DNA from 3 places in the Micromonospora sp. NPDC051924 genome. Region 3 is predicted to be linked to each of the others. Evidence: riboswitches for the same ligand, from Rfam matches in the RefSeq annotation. Region 3 holds a riboswitch; each other region holds the start of a gene.
What was found. Region 3 has a riboswitch for cyclic di-AMP ahead of ACZ6S5_RS19430 (C39 family peptidase). Riboswitches for the same ligand answer to the same signal wherever they lie in the genome.

Region 1: another riboswitch for cyclic di-AMP. It lies ahead of ACZ6S5_RS28450 (C40 family peptidase); the one in region 3 lies ahead of ACZ6S5_RS19430 (C39 family peptidase).
Region 2: another riboswitch for cyclic di-AMP. It lies ahead of ACZ6S5_RS03210 (transglycosylase family protein); the one in region 3 lies ahead of ACZ6S5_RS19430 (C39 family peptidase).

The regions. Positions count from the first base shown of each region.
Region 1 covers NZ_JBVJJA010000046.1:23,051-26,314, reverse strand. Annotated here, with positions in the region: gene ACZ6S5_RS28460 (pyridoxamine 5'-phosphate oxidase family protein) at 1-24, opposite strand, end outside; gene dcd (dCTP deaminase) at 103-681, shown strand; gene ACZ6S5_RS28450 (C40 family peptidase) at 727-1,761, opposite strand; cyclic di-AMP (ydaO/yuaA leader) riboswitch at 1,774-1,909, opposite strand; gene ACZ6S5_RS28445 (N-acetylmuramoyl-L-alanine amidase) at 2,145-3,264, shown strand, end outside.
Region 2 covers NZ_JBVJJA010000003.1:143,706-146,969, reverse strand. Annotated here, with positions in the region: gene ACZ6S5_RS03215 (glycoside hydrolase family 3 protein) at 1-812, shown strand, start outside; cyclic di-AMP (ydaO/yuaA leader) riboswitch at 999-1,171, shown strand; gene ACZ6S5_RS03210 (transglycosylase family protein) at 1,173-1,826, shown strand; gene ACZ6S5_RS03205 (MFS transporter) at 1,926-3,264, opposite strand, start outside.
Region 3 covers NZ_JBVJJA010000023.1:62,943-66,206, forward strand. Annotated here, with positions in the region: gene ACZ6S5_RS19420 (GyrI-like domain-containing protein) at 1-15, shown strand, start outside; gene ACZ6S5_RS19425 (alpha/beta fold hydrolase) at 64-816, opposite strand; gene ACZ6S5_RS19430 (C39 family peptidase) at 935-1,768, opposite strand; cyclic di-AMP (ydaO/yuaA leader) riboswitch at 1,964-2,104, opposite strand; gene ACZ6S5_RS19435 (hypothetical protein) at 2,392-3,177, opposite strand.

The DNA of each region.
Region 1 (3,264 bases), on a different contig from region 3:
GGCGAATTCGGACCAGGAAGCCATGCGAACATTCTATCGAACAGGTGTACGAAGATGTAGTCCGACACGCAGGTCACCCGTACCGGTCGCTATGGTGTTCCGATGCTGCTCTCCGACCGCGACCTGGTCTCCGAGATCAAGGCGGGCACGCTCGCGCTGGAGCCCTTCGAGCCCACGCTGGTGCAACCGTCCAGCATCGACGTACGCCTGGACCGGCTGTTCCGGGTCTTCAACAACCACCTTTACACCCACATCGACCCGGCGGTCCAGCAGGACGACCTGACGTCGATGGTGGAGGTTCCCGAGGGCGAGCCGTTCGTGCTGCACCCGGGCGAGTTCGTGCTCGCCTCGACCCTCGAGGTGATCTCGCTGGGCGACCAGCTCGCCGGCCGCCTGGAGGGCAAGTCCAGCCTGGGCCGGCTCGGGCTGCTCACCCACTCGACGGCGGGCTTCATCGACCCGGGCTTCTCCGGCCATGTCACGCTGGAGCTGTCCAACGTGGCGAACCTGCCGATCACCCTCTGGCCGGGCATGAAGATCGGCCAGCTCTGCATCTTCCGGCTCTCCTCGCCGGCCGAGCACCCGTACGGTTCCGCGGTCTACGGGTCGCGCTACCAGGGGCAGCGCGGGCCGACGCCGAGCCGGTCCTGGCAGAACTGGCGGGTCTGGCCGACCCGCTGAGGAACGATGCAGGGGCCCCCGCGTCGCGGGAGCCCCTGCGGACCGTCAGCCCGGTCGGCCGTAACTGTTGATCTGGCCGTCGTCGACGCGCTTCATGGTGATCGGCTTGCCGGACTGGGAGGCGTGCACCACCCAGCCGTTACCGACGTACAACGCGACGTGGTGCAGGTCGCTGTAGTAGAAGACCAGGTCGCCTACCTGTAGCTCGCTGCGGCTCACCCGCCGGGTGACGTCGTGCTGCTGGCGCGCGTTGTGCGGCAGCGAGACACCGGCCTTGGCCCAGGCGGCCATGGTCAGGCCGGAGCAGTCGTAGTGGTCCGGCCCGGCGGCGCCCCAGACGTAGATCTTGCCGATCTGGGCGCAGGCGAACTTGGCCGCGACCCCGCCGGGGCCACCCGGGTAGCCGGCCGGGCAGGGCGCCGGACGCAGCGGCCCGCCGCCCCCGTTGCCGTACACCTTGAGCCGCAGCTTCTGGAGCCGGGCGATCTCGGCGTCGATCTGCTTCTTCTGCGCCGCGAGCTGGGCCTCGGTACGGGCCAGCTTGGCGATCATGTCGTCCAGCGGCTGCTTCTTGGCGGCCAGCTGGTCGCGCAGCTCGGCCACCGTCTGCACCTGCTGCTGCTGGCGGTGCGCGAAGCGGTCGAGCAGTTCCAGGCTGTCGACCACCTCACCCGGGGAGCGGCTGCCCAGCAGCGCGTTCACCGTGGAGAGGTTGTCCCCCTTGTAGGCGTCGGCGGCGAGACCGCCGACCTGCCCGAGGGCCTGGTCGACCTTGGCCTGCAGCGGGGCGATCTGCTTGGCCAGCGCGGCGGCCTGCTTGCGGTTGGCGGCGAGGTCCTCGCGGGTGGCGTTGACCTTTTCGATGATCGGTTCGAGCTTGTTCCAGTCCCGGTCGATCTGGGCTTCGATCTCGGCGACCGACGGGTCTGCGTGGGCCGCCGTGGCGCCGCCGGTCAGGATGACGGCGGTGCCGACCAGGGCGGCGAGGGCGGTGGTGAAGCGGGACCAGCGTGAACGCGGCGCAGCCGTCAGCCGGTCGAGTGACCGCGCCGACGGCGGCCGCGGGGCATGGTTAGCCACCGGGCTCCGTACTCCTTCTTCCGGACCGCCTACCGGGTTAGCTGACGGGTTCGGGCAGGAAGGGAGCCGCCCTACCGCAGAGGCTGCGGATTCACCCCAGTTACCTGGGTCCCCGGCTCGCCCGGAGGCGACTCGGCGGTGTCCGACCGTCACCACCCGGGCTGGGCGATGAAACTGCCGGCCGACGATTGACCAGAGTAGAGATCGCCGTTATCAAGACGCAACTCACGCGGCCGTGACACTCCGTACGCGAAGTTGCGGCCACGATCCGGAGGATGAAGGTTTTCTTCAGCGGGTTTTACCAGCCGGAAAGGTATTGACCGCAAGGCGGGTGCGGAGTGAGGGTGGGAACGCAGTGACCCCCATCCCTGTCTGGAGGTTCGATGCACCTCTCACCCCCGCCGTCGGGCAGACGGATACTGCTGGCCGCCGCCGTCGCGGCGGCCACCGCGCTCGCGACCACCGGCCCGGTGGCCGCCGAGCCGTCCAGCGCCGACACCGCCGACCGGCAGCAGCAGTACGCCGGCGCGGCCGACGAGTACGGCGTGCCGCAGAGCGTCCTGCTCGGCGTCTCGTACCTGGAGTCCCGCTGGGACACCCACCCGGGCCAGCCCAGCACGAGCGGCGGCTACGGCCCGATGCACCTGACCGACGCCGAGCAGGTCGCCTCGACCCCGTCCAGCTCACACGTGGACGAGAACGAGGACCCGCGCGGCGACGACTCCCGCCCGCTCACGCTCGACCCGACCGTCGCCGCCGCGCCCTCCGGCGACGTGCTGCCGCAGGCGTCCCTGCAGACCGTCGACGCCGCCGCCGCGCTCACCGGCATCCCGGTGGAGACGCTGCGTACCGACGCCGTCGCGAACATCCGGGGCGGCGCGGCGCTGCTCGCCTCGTACCAGAAGGATCTGGGCGGGCCGGTCGGCGCCGGCAGCGACCCGGCGGCCTGGTACGGCGCGGTGGCCCGGTACTCCGGCGCGGACACCGAGGACGCCGCGGCGGCCTTCGCCGACGAGGTGTACGACCAGATCGGCCAGGGCGCCAGCCGGACCACCGACGACGGCCAGCGGGTGACCCTCGCCGCCGCCGCCGTGACGCCGGACGAGTCCGGGCTGCACAAGCTGGGCCTGCGCCGCGCCGAGCGGCCGGACGGCCTGGAATGCCCGGTCCGGCTCGCCTGCGAGTGGATTCCCGCCCCGTACGAGAAGTACGGCCCGGGCGCCGGCGACTACGGCAACCACGACCTCGGCGCGCGGCCGGCCCAGCAGAAGATCGAATACATCGTCATCCACGACACCGAGGGCTACTTCGGCCCCAGCGTGAAATTGGTCCAGGACAAGACCTACCTGGGCTGGCACTACACGCTGCGCTCGGTGGACGGCTACGTCGCCCAGCACATCAAGGCCAAGGACGTCGGCTGGCACGCCGGCAACTGGTACGTGAACGCCAAGTCCATCGGCATCGAGCACGAGGGCTTCGCCGGCCACGGCACCTGGTACACCG
Region 2 (3,264 bases), on a different contig from region 3:
GCTTCATCAGCACCCTGCGCGCCGAGGTGCAGAACGGGCACGTGCCGATGAGCCGGATCGACGATGCCAACCGCCGCATCCTCACGAAGAAGTTCGAACTGGGGCTCTTCGAGCGCCCGTACACCGACCGGAGCTGGACCCCGACGGTGGGCAACGCGGCCCACCGGGGCCTTGCCCGGCAGGCCGTGCGCCAGTCCCAGGTGCTGCTGAAGAACAGCGGCGGCGTCCTGCCGCTGGCCCGGGACAACAACAAGATCTTCGTGGCCGGCAAGAACGCCGACAACATCGGCAACCAGAGCGGCGGTTGGACCATCTCCTGGCAGGGCTCGTCGGGCAACATCACCCCCGGCACCACCATCCTCCAGGGCATCCGCGCCGCCGTCGGGCCGACCACCACGGTCACCTACAACCAGCGCGGCACCGGCATCGACGGGACCTACCGGGCCGCGATCGCGGTGGTCGGCGAGACACCGTACGCCGAGGGGCAGGGCGACCGGACCGGCAGCATGAGCCTGGACCGTGAGGACCTGCGCACTATTTCGACGCTGCGCAACGCCGGCGTGCCGGTGATCGTGGTGCTGGTCTCCGGCCGGCCGATGGACATCTCGGCCGAACTGCCCAGGTGGGACGCGCTGCTGGCCTCCTGGCTGCCCGGCACCGAGGGCGCCGGCGTCGCCGACGTCCTCTTCGGCGGGTACGCACCCACCGGCAAACTGCCGATGACCTGGATGAACTCGGTCAGCCAGCAGCCCATCAACGCCGGCGACGGGCAGGTGCCGCTCTTCCCGCAGGGCTACGGCCTGACGTACTGAAGGGACGCGTACGGGACCGGCGTGGACGGTCACTGTGGGTGATGAGCCCGCGTGTACGCCACGCCGGTTCCGCGCGCAACCCGAGCCGTGACGTCGTCGCTCGGCCGGGTGAAGAACTTCACAAGAAGTGGGCATTCGTCCGAAAGGGTTCCTAACGTCGTATCCGTTCGCGATCGCGGACACCACGGGCCGGTAACGCCTAATCCCGCCACCGGCCCGGCGGTACCTGGACCTCACGGCGGGAGCGGGGGACCCACACGTTCCTCGGTGCTCGACACCTCGGGGTGAAGCCGCCATCGGCGGCCGGGCTCCTCGGCCCGAACCCGACAGCTCACCTCGTCGGCGTGGAGGAAACCCAACATGGCAAGTGAACACGTCGCTCGTCACCGACGGACCACGCAGCGTCGCCTCGCCGTCGGGGCGCTCGTCGTCGGCGCCGCCACCGGCGCCGCCGCCATCCTCGGCCCGGCCGCACCGGCCAGCGCCTCCAGCGTCAACTGGGACGCCATCGCCCAGTGCGAGTCCGGCGGCAACTGGCACATCAACACCGGCAACGGCTACTACGGCGGCCTCCAGTTCTCCAAGAGCACCTGGAACGGCTACGGCGGTCAGACGTACGCCGCCCGCGCCGACCTGGCCAGCCGCAGCGAGCAGATCGCCATCGCCGAGAAGGTCCTCGACGGGCAGGGCATCGGCGCCTGGCCGGTGTGCGGCAAGAAGGGCGGCTCGTCCAAGCACTACTCGTCCAAGTCGGACGGTGGGTCGAAGAAGTCGACCAGGAAGGCCACCAAGGACCGGTCCTTCCGGGGTGACCGGCCGGCCACCCGCAAGCACCGCTCCACCACCCCGAGCACCGGCGGCACCTACGTCGTCAAGCCCGGTGACACCCTGTCCGAGATCGCCGACGCGCACCACCTCGTCGGCGGCTGGCAGGCGCTGTACGAGCGCAACAAGCGCGTGGTCGGTGCCGACCCGGGGCTGATCTTCCCGGGCCAGAAGCTGCGCCTGCGCTGAGGCACCACGGAATCCGGCCTCCCGGCGGATCCGCGCGGAACGCCCGACCGGGCAACCGGTCGGGCGTTCCGCGTCTCGCGCACTGACCCGGTGCCTCGCTCAGCCCGTCTCCGCCAGGCCCGACGCGGGCCCGGGCAGCAGGAACGCGGCGAGCCCGGCGCCGAGCAGACACCCGCCGGCGTTCGCGGCGATGGCGGCGGTGACGCCGTGGAGCACCGCCCCGCCGTCGGTGCCCAGGCCGTGCACCACCGCGGCCAGCACCGCGGACATCACCGGGATACCGACGGTGATGCCCACCTGCTGGCTGAGCGTGGCGATGCCGGTCGCCAGCCCCTGCTCGCCGTCGGGCAGGCCGGATGTCGCCGTCACCATGAAGCCGACGATCACCACCAGGTTGGCGACCCCACCGACGAACGTGGCGACGAGCAGCAGCAGCATCCACCCCCGGTCCGCACCGAGCAGGAGCAGCGGCGCGGTCGCGGCGGCCTGAGCCAGGAAACCGGCCACGATCGTTCGCCGGCCCCCCCAGGCGGCCACCAGCCGTGGCCCCAGCACGCCGCCGAGCACGGTGCCGATGCCGAGGACGGCGAAGGAACCGCCGGCGACCAGCGGCGGAAGCCCGAGCACTCGCTGCAGATAGAGGGTGAGCAGGAACACCAGGGACGTCTCGGTGGCGAAGGCGAGCAGCCCGAGGAGGTTGCCCCAGCGTACGGTCGGGCGGCGCAGCACCGCGGCGGGTACCAGCGGCGCGGCGGCCCGCCGCTCCACCGCCCCGAACGCGACCAGCAGCACGGCCCCCACGGCGAGCGCCGCCAAGGCTCGTCGGTCGGTCCACCCGTGTTCACCGGCGGCCGTCAGCCCGTACACGAACGCCAGCAACCCACCGGTGACGGTGAACGAGCCGGGCAGGTCGAGCCGGGGCCGCCGGGGTGGCCGGCTCTCGGCCACCACCAGCGGGGCCACGGCCAGCACCGCGGCCGCCACCACCGCGTTGACGAAGAACGCCCACCGCCAGCTCAGCAGGTCGGTCAGCAGGCCGCCGAGGATCGCCCCGGTGGTGAAGCCGGCGGCCATCAGCGCCCCGTTGAGGCCGAGCGCCCGGTCCCGGGCCGGACCTTCCGGGAACGTGGTGGTCAGCAGTGACAACGCGGCCGGGGTGACCGCTGCGGTGGCCAGGCCCTGGGCGACCCGCGCCGCGATCAGCACGCCGGGACCGGTGGCAAGACCGCCGACCAGCGACGAGAGGCCGAGCACCGCGATCCCGGCGAGGAACAGCCGGCGCCGGCCGAACAGGTCCGCGACCCGCCCGAACAGCAGCGTGAAACCGGCCGCGCAGAGCGCGAACGACGTGCCGATCCACTGCAGCGTGTCCAGCCCGAACCCGACCTCCCGGCCGATCACCGGAAGCGCGACGGTCAGGATGGAGAAGTCCACGGCG
Region 3 (3,264 bases):
GTGGCCCGTCGCTGACCACCACGCACGCGTTCCACCTCGGCCAGGTGCGACTGCATCAGGTCCTCACAGGTACGGGTCGAGCAGGGTGAGCACCGCCTCCGGGTCCTCGACGTGGGCGTTGTGGCCGAGCCCCGGCAACGTGGCGACCGGCACGCCCAGCTCCTTGAGCTGCGCGTCGGACACCATCGGATCCTGCTCGCCCCGGGCCAGCAGCACCGGCACGTCGGTCGCGGCGAGCAGGGCGGGCAGCCGCGGCTCCCCCACCGCGAAGGCGGCCGGGTCCATGGCCAGCCGCCAGCGGCCGTCCTCCCGGCGCAGCCCGGCGTCCACCACCGGATGGTCCGGGGCGAACAGCCCGGCCAGCCCGGAGACGCGCAGGTAGCGCCGGGCCGCCTCGTCCCGGCTGGCGAACCAGGTCACCGGCCGCCCGGCCAGCTCGCCGGCCTTCGCCAGCTCGGCCGGGGACCAGACGACCTTGATGCCCAGCCCCACCACGGCGTCCACCGGCAACCCCCGGGACCGCGCCGCCAGGGCCAGCGCCACCACTCCGCCGAGGGAGTGCCCGAGCACCACGAGGCGGTCCCGGGCACCGAGCCGTTCGGCGACCGGGCCGAGCCCCTCCAGCACCCGGCGGGCGAGGGCTTCGAAGGAGTATTCGGGCAGCGGCGGGGACCAGCCGTGGCCGGCCAGGTCGGGGGCGAGCCAGCGGCCCGCCCAGCGGCGCTCCAACAGCGGCGCCCAGGGCAGCCACACCTCGCCGGTGGCGCCCATGCCGTGCAACAGCAGCAGATGGCGGGTACCCGTCGCGTCACCCATACGGCGCAGTGTGCCATCGGACGGACACGACGCGCGAGACGGGACGGCCGTGGAGTCCGACAGACGACGTCGGGCCCCGGCTCGGGGGGGAGCCGGGGCCCGACGGGGCGGGGTGCGATCAGGCGGAGTAGCCGCGGGTGGCCATCCAGTTCGCCAGGTCGATGGTGCTCATCCAGTACGCCGGCACCGACGGGTCGGCCGAGTCGGCGATCCGGACGGTGCGGCCGTCGTTCTTGTAGCCGACCACCGCGATGTAGTGGCCGCCGGAGAAGGAGTGCCAGCCGCCGTCGGTGTCGGTGGCGTCGCCGACGATGTTGGCGACCACGCCACGGCCGTCGGTGACGGCCTTGACCACGTCGGCCTGGAGCTGGTCCATCTGGGCCGGGGTGGGGCTGCCGGGGATCATGTGGGTCCGCCACGGGTTGCCCTTGAGCATCTGGTTGAGCCCGCGGGTGGTGTCCTCGGCGGAGTTGGTGCCGTTCTCGCCGGCGTTCAGCGGGGCGACCATCGCGTCCTGGGTGGTCTCGACGCCGCTCGCGCTGAGCGCGTTGCGCACCGCGGCCGGGCCGCAGTTCCAGTAGGCGGTCTGCGCCTCGTAGGTGTAGTCGAGGACCTTGGTCGACGGGGGCTTCGGCTTGGCCTTCTTCGTGACGTCCGGGTCGGCCTTGGCGGTGCTGGCCTTCGCCGTGGGCGACGCGCTCGGCGAAGCGGACGGCGACGATGGTGCGGCGATCTTGGCCTCGGCGGCGACCTGACCCAGCTGCGGGGCCAACTCGGCGACGGCGGCGGTGTGCTGCTGGCGCACCGGCGAGTCGTTGGTGGCAGCCAGGGCGGCGCCGGTGCCGCCGGCCAGGACGAGCGCCGCGGCCGAGCCGGCGACGATCTGGTACGGGCGCTCGGTCGCGAGGCGGCGCAGCTGTCGCTTCAGGTGGTGCTTCACGTGTTCCTCCACGGGGGGCCGGAGCGGCACACGCCCGCCCGCCGCGCGGAGGAACTCACGCGCGTTCGTGGGGCGGGGTGGCCGCGGGAAGGGAAGCGCCCGGAGTGGCCGGGCTGCCGGGGGTGCTTGGACGCTGTCAGGCGAGCGCCGGCACCGGTGCGCCGTGGAGGCGGGGAGAGGATCGGGGGGTGGTCGGCACGAGGATGGGACTCCTTCCTACACCGCCTACCGGGTTAGCTGACGGATTCGGGCGGGAAGTACGCCCTACCGCGGCCGAAGCTCGCGGATTCACCCCGGTGTTGCACTGGGTCCCCGGTTCGTGAGATCACGATTGAGCGGGTCGGCACGGCGTCGCCTCTTGCGATCGAAAACCGCACCGGACGCGCCGACACTACCGGCGGGTACGCCACCTGCCAAGCGTCCCCACCTGCGTAAACCTCGAACATCATTACTCTGACCGGAACAGCCGATCACTGACGTTACTCAATGGGACGAGCAGTTATGTCGGAACTGTCGGGCAACAATCGGACATCGGGTAGCGAGCGGCCCGGAATTGCGGGAGTCGATCGCCCGAGCTGTTCCCGATGACCGTTTCGGGCATCCCGTGACGGGGCTCACCACATTCGGGTAACGATTCAGCCCACCCGGGCCGGGCGCCAGCGCGCACGGGTGGTCACGGCCGGGGCGGCCGGCACCGGAGCGGGCTGCCGGGTCACCGGCTCGGCCGACCGCGCCGGCACCACGCCCGGACGCAGTGCCGTGGCGGCCGCGTACGCCTCGGCGGCCAGGACGCGAGCCGCGTCGGCGGCCAACTCGGCGTCCCGCCACGCCCGCTGCTCCCGCTCGGCGGCGGTCCGCCAGCCGGAGCGCCGGTGCTCGCGTACCGCCCGGGCCAGGACGATCTCCTGCCCGGCCGGGTGCCGGCGGGGGTCCCAGCCGTTGCGGTGGGCGAGCACGTCGGCCAACTGCCGGGCGGTCAGGTCGCCCCGCCAGTGCGCCGCCATCGCGGCGTGGTGCAGCCAGCGCTCCCGGGCCGCGTACTCGGCCGGGGTGCGGGGTGTACGCGGCTCGGGCAGCGCGGCGGCGCCGGCGAGGCGGCGGGCGAGGACCTCGGCCTCGTCGTACGCCCGCCAGGCCTGCCCGACCTCGCCCTGGGCGGCGAGCCACTGCTCGCGGCGGCGGCGGGCGGTCTGCGCGGCCCCGGCGGCCGCCACCGCCACCTCGTCGGCGTACCGGCTCAGGTCGGCGCGGCGGGCGGCCTCCTCGGCGGCCGGATCGGGGGCCACCTCGGGCGGGGTGTCCCGCTCCGGCCGGGCGACCAGCACGGCGAGGACGCCGAGGGCGAGCAGGAGCAGCGCGGACCAGATGGCGGTGGCCTCGGGAACGGTGGTGAGGAAGTGGTGGAGAACGGTCTTTTCCATGATCGGCACCTCACGGGGAACGTCGTGGTGGAGAGGTCCGCACGGCCGGTGGCGCGGGGCGCGACCGTCGGGGATGCGCCGCCGGGC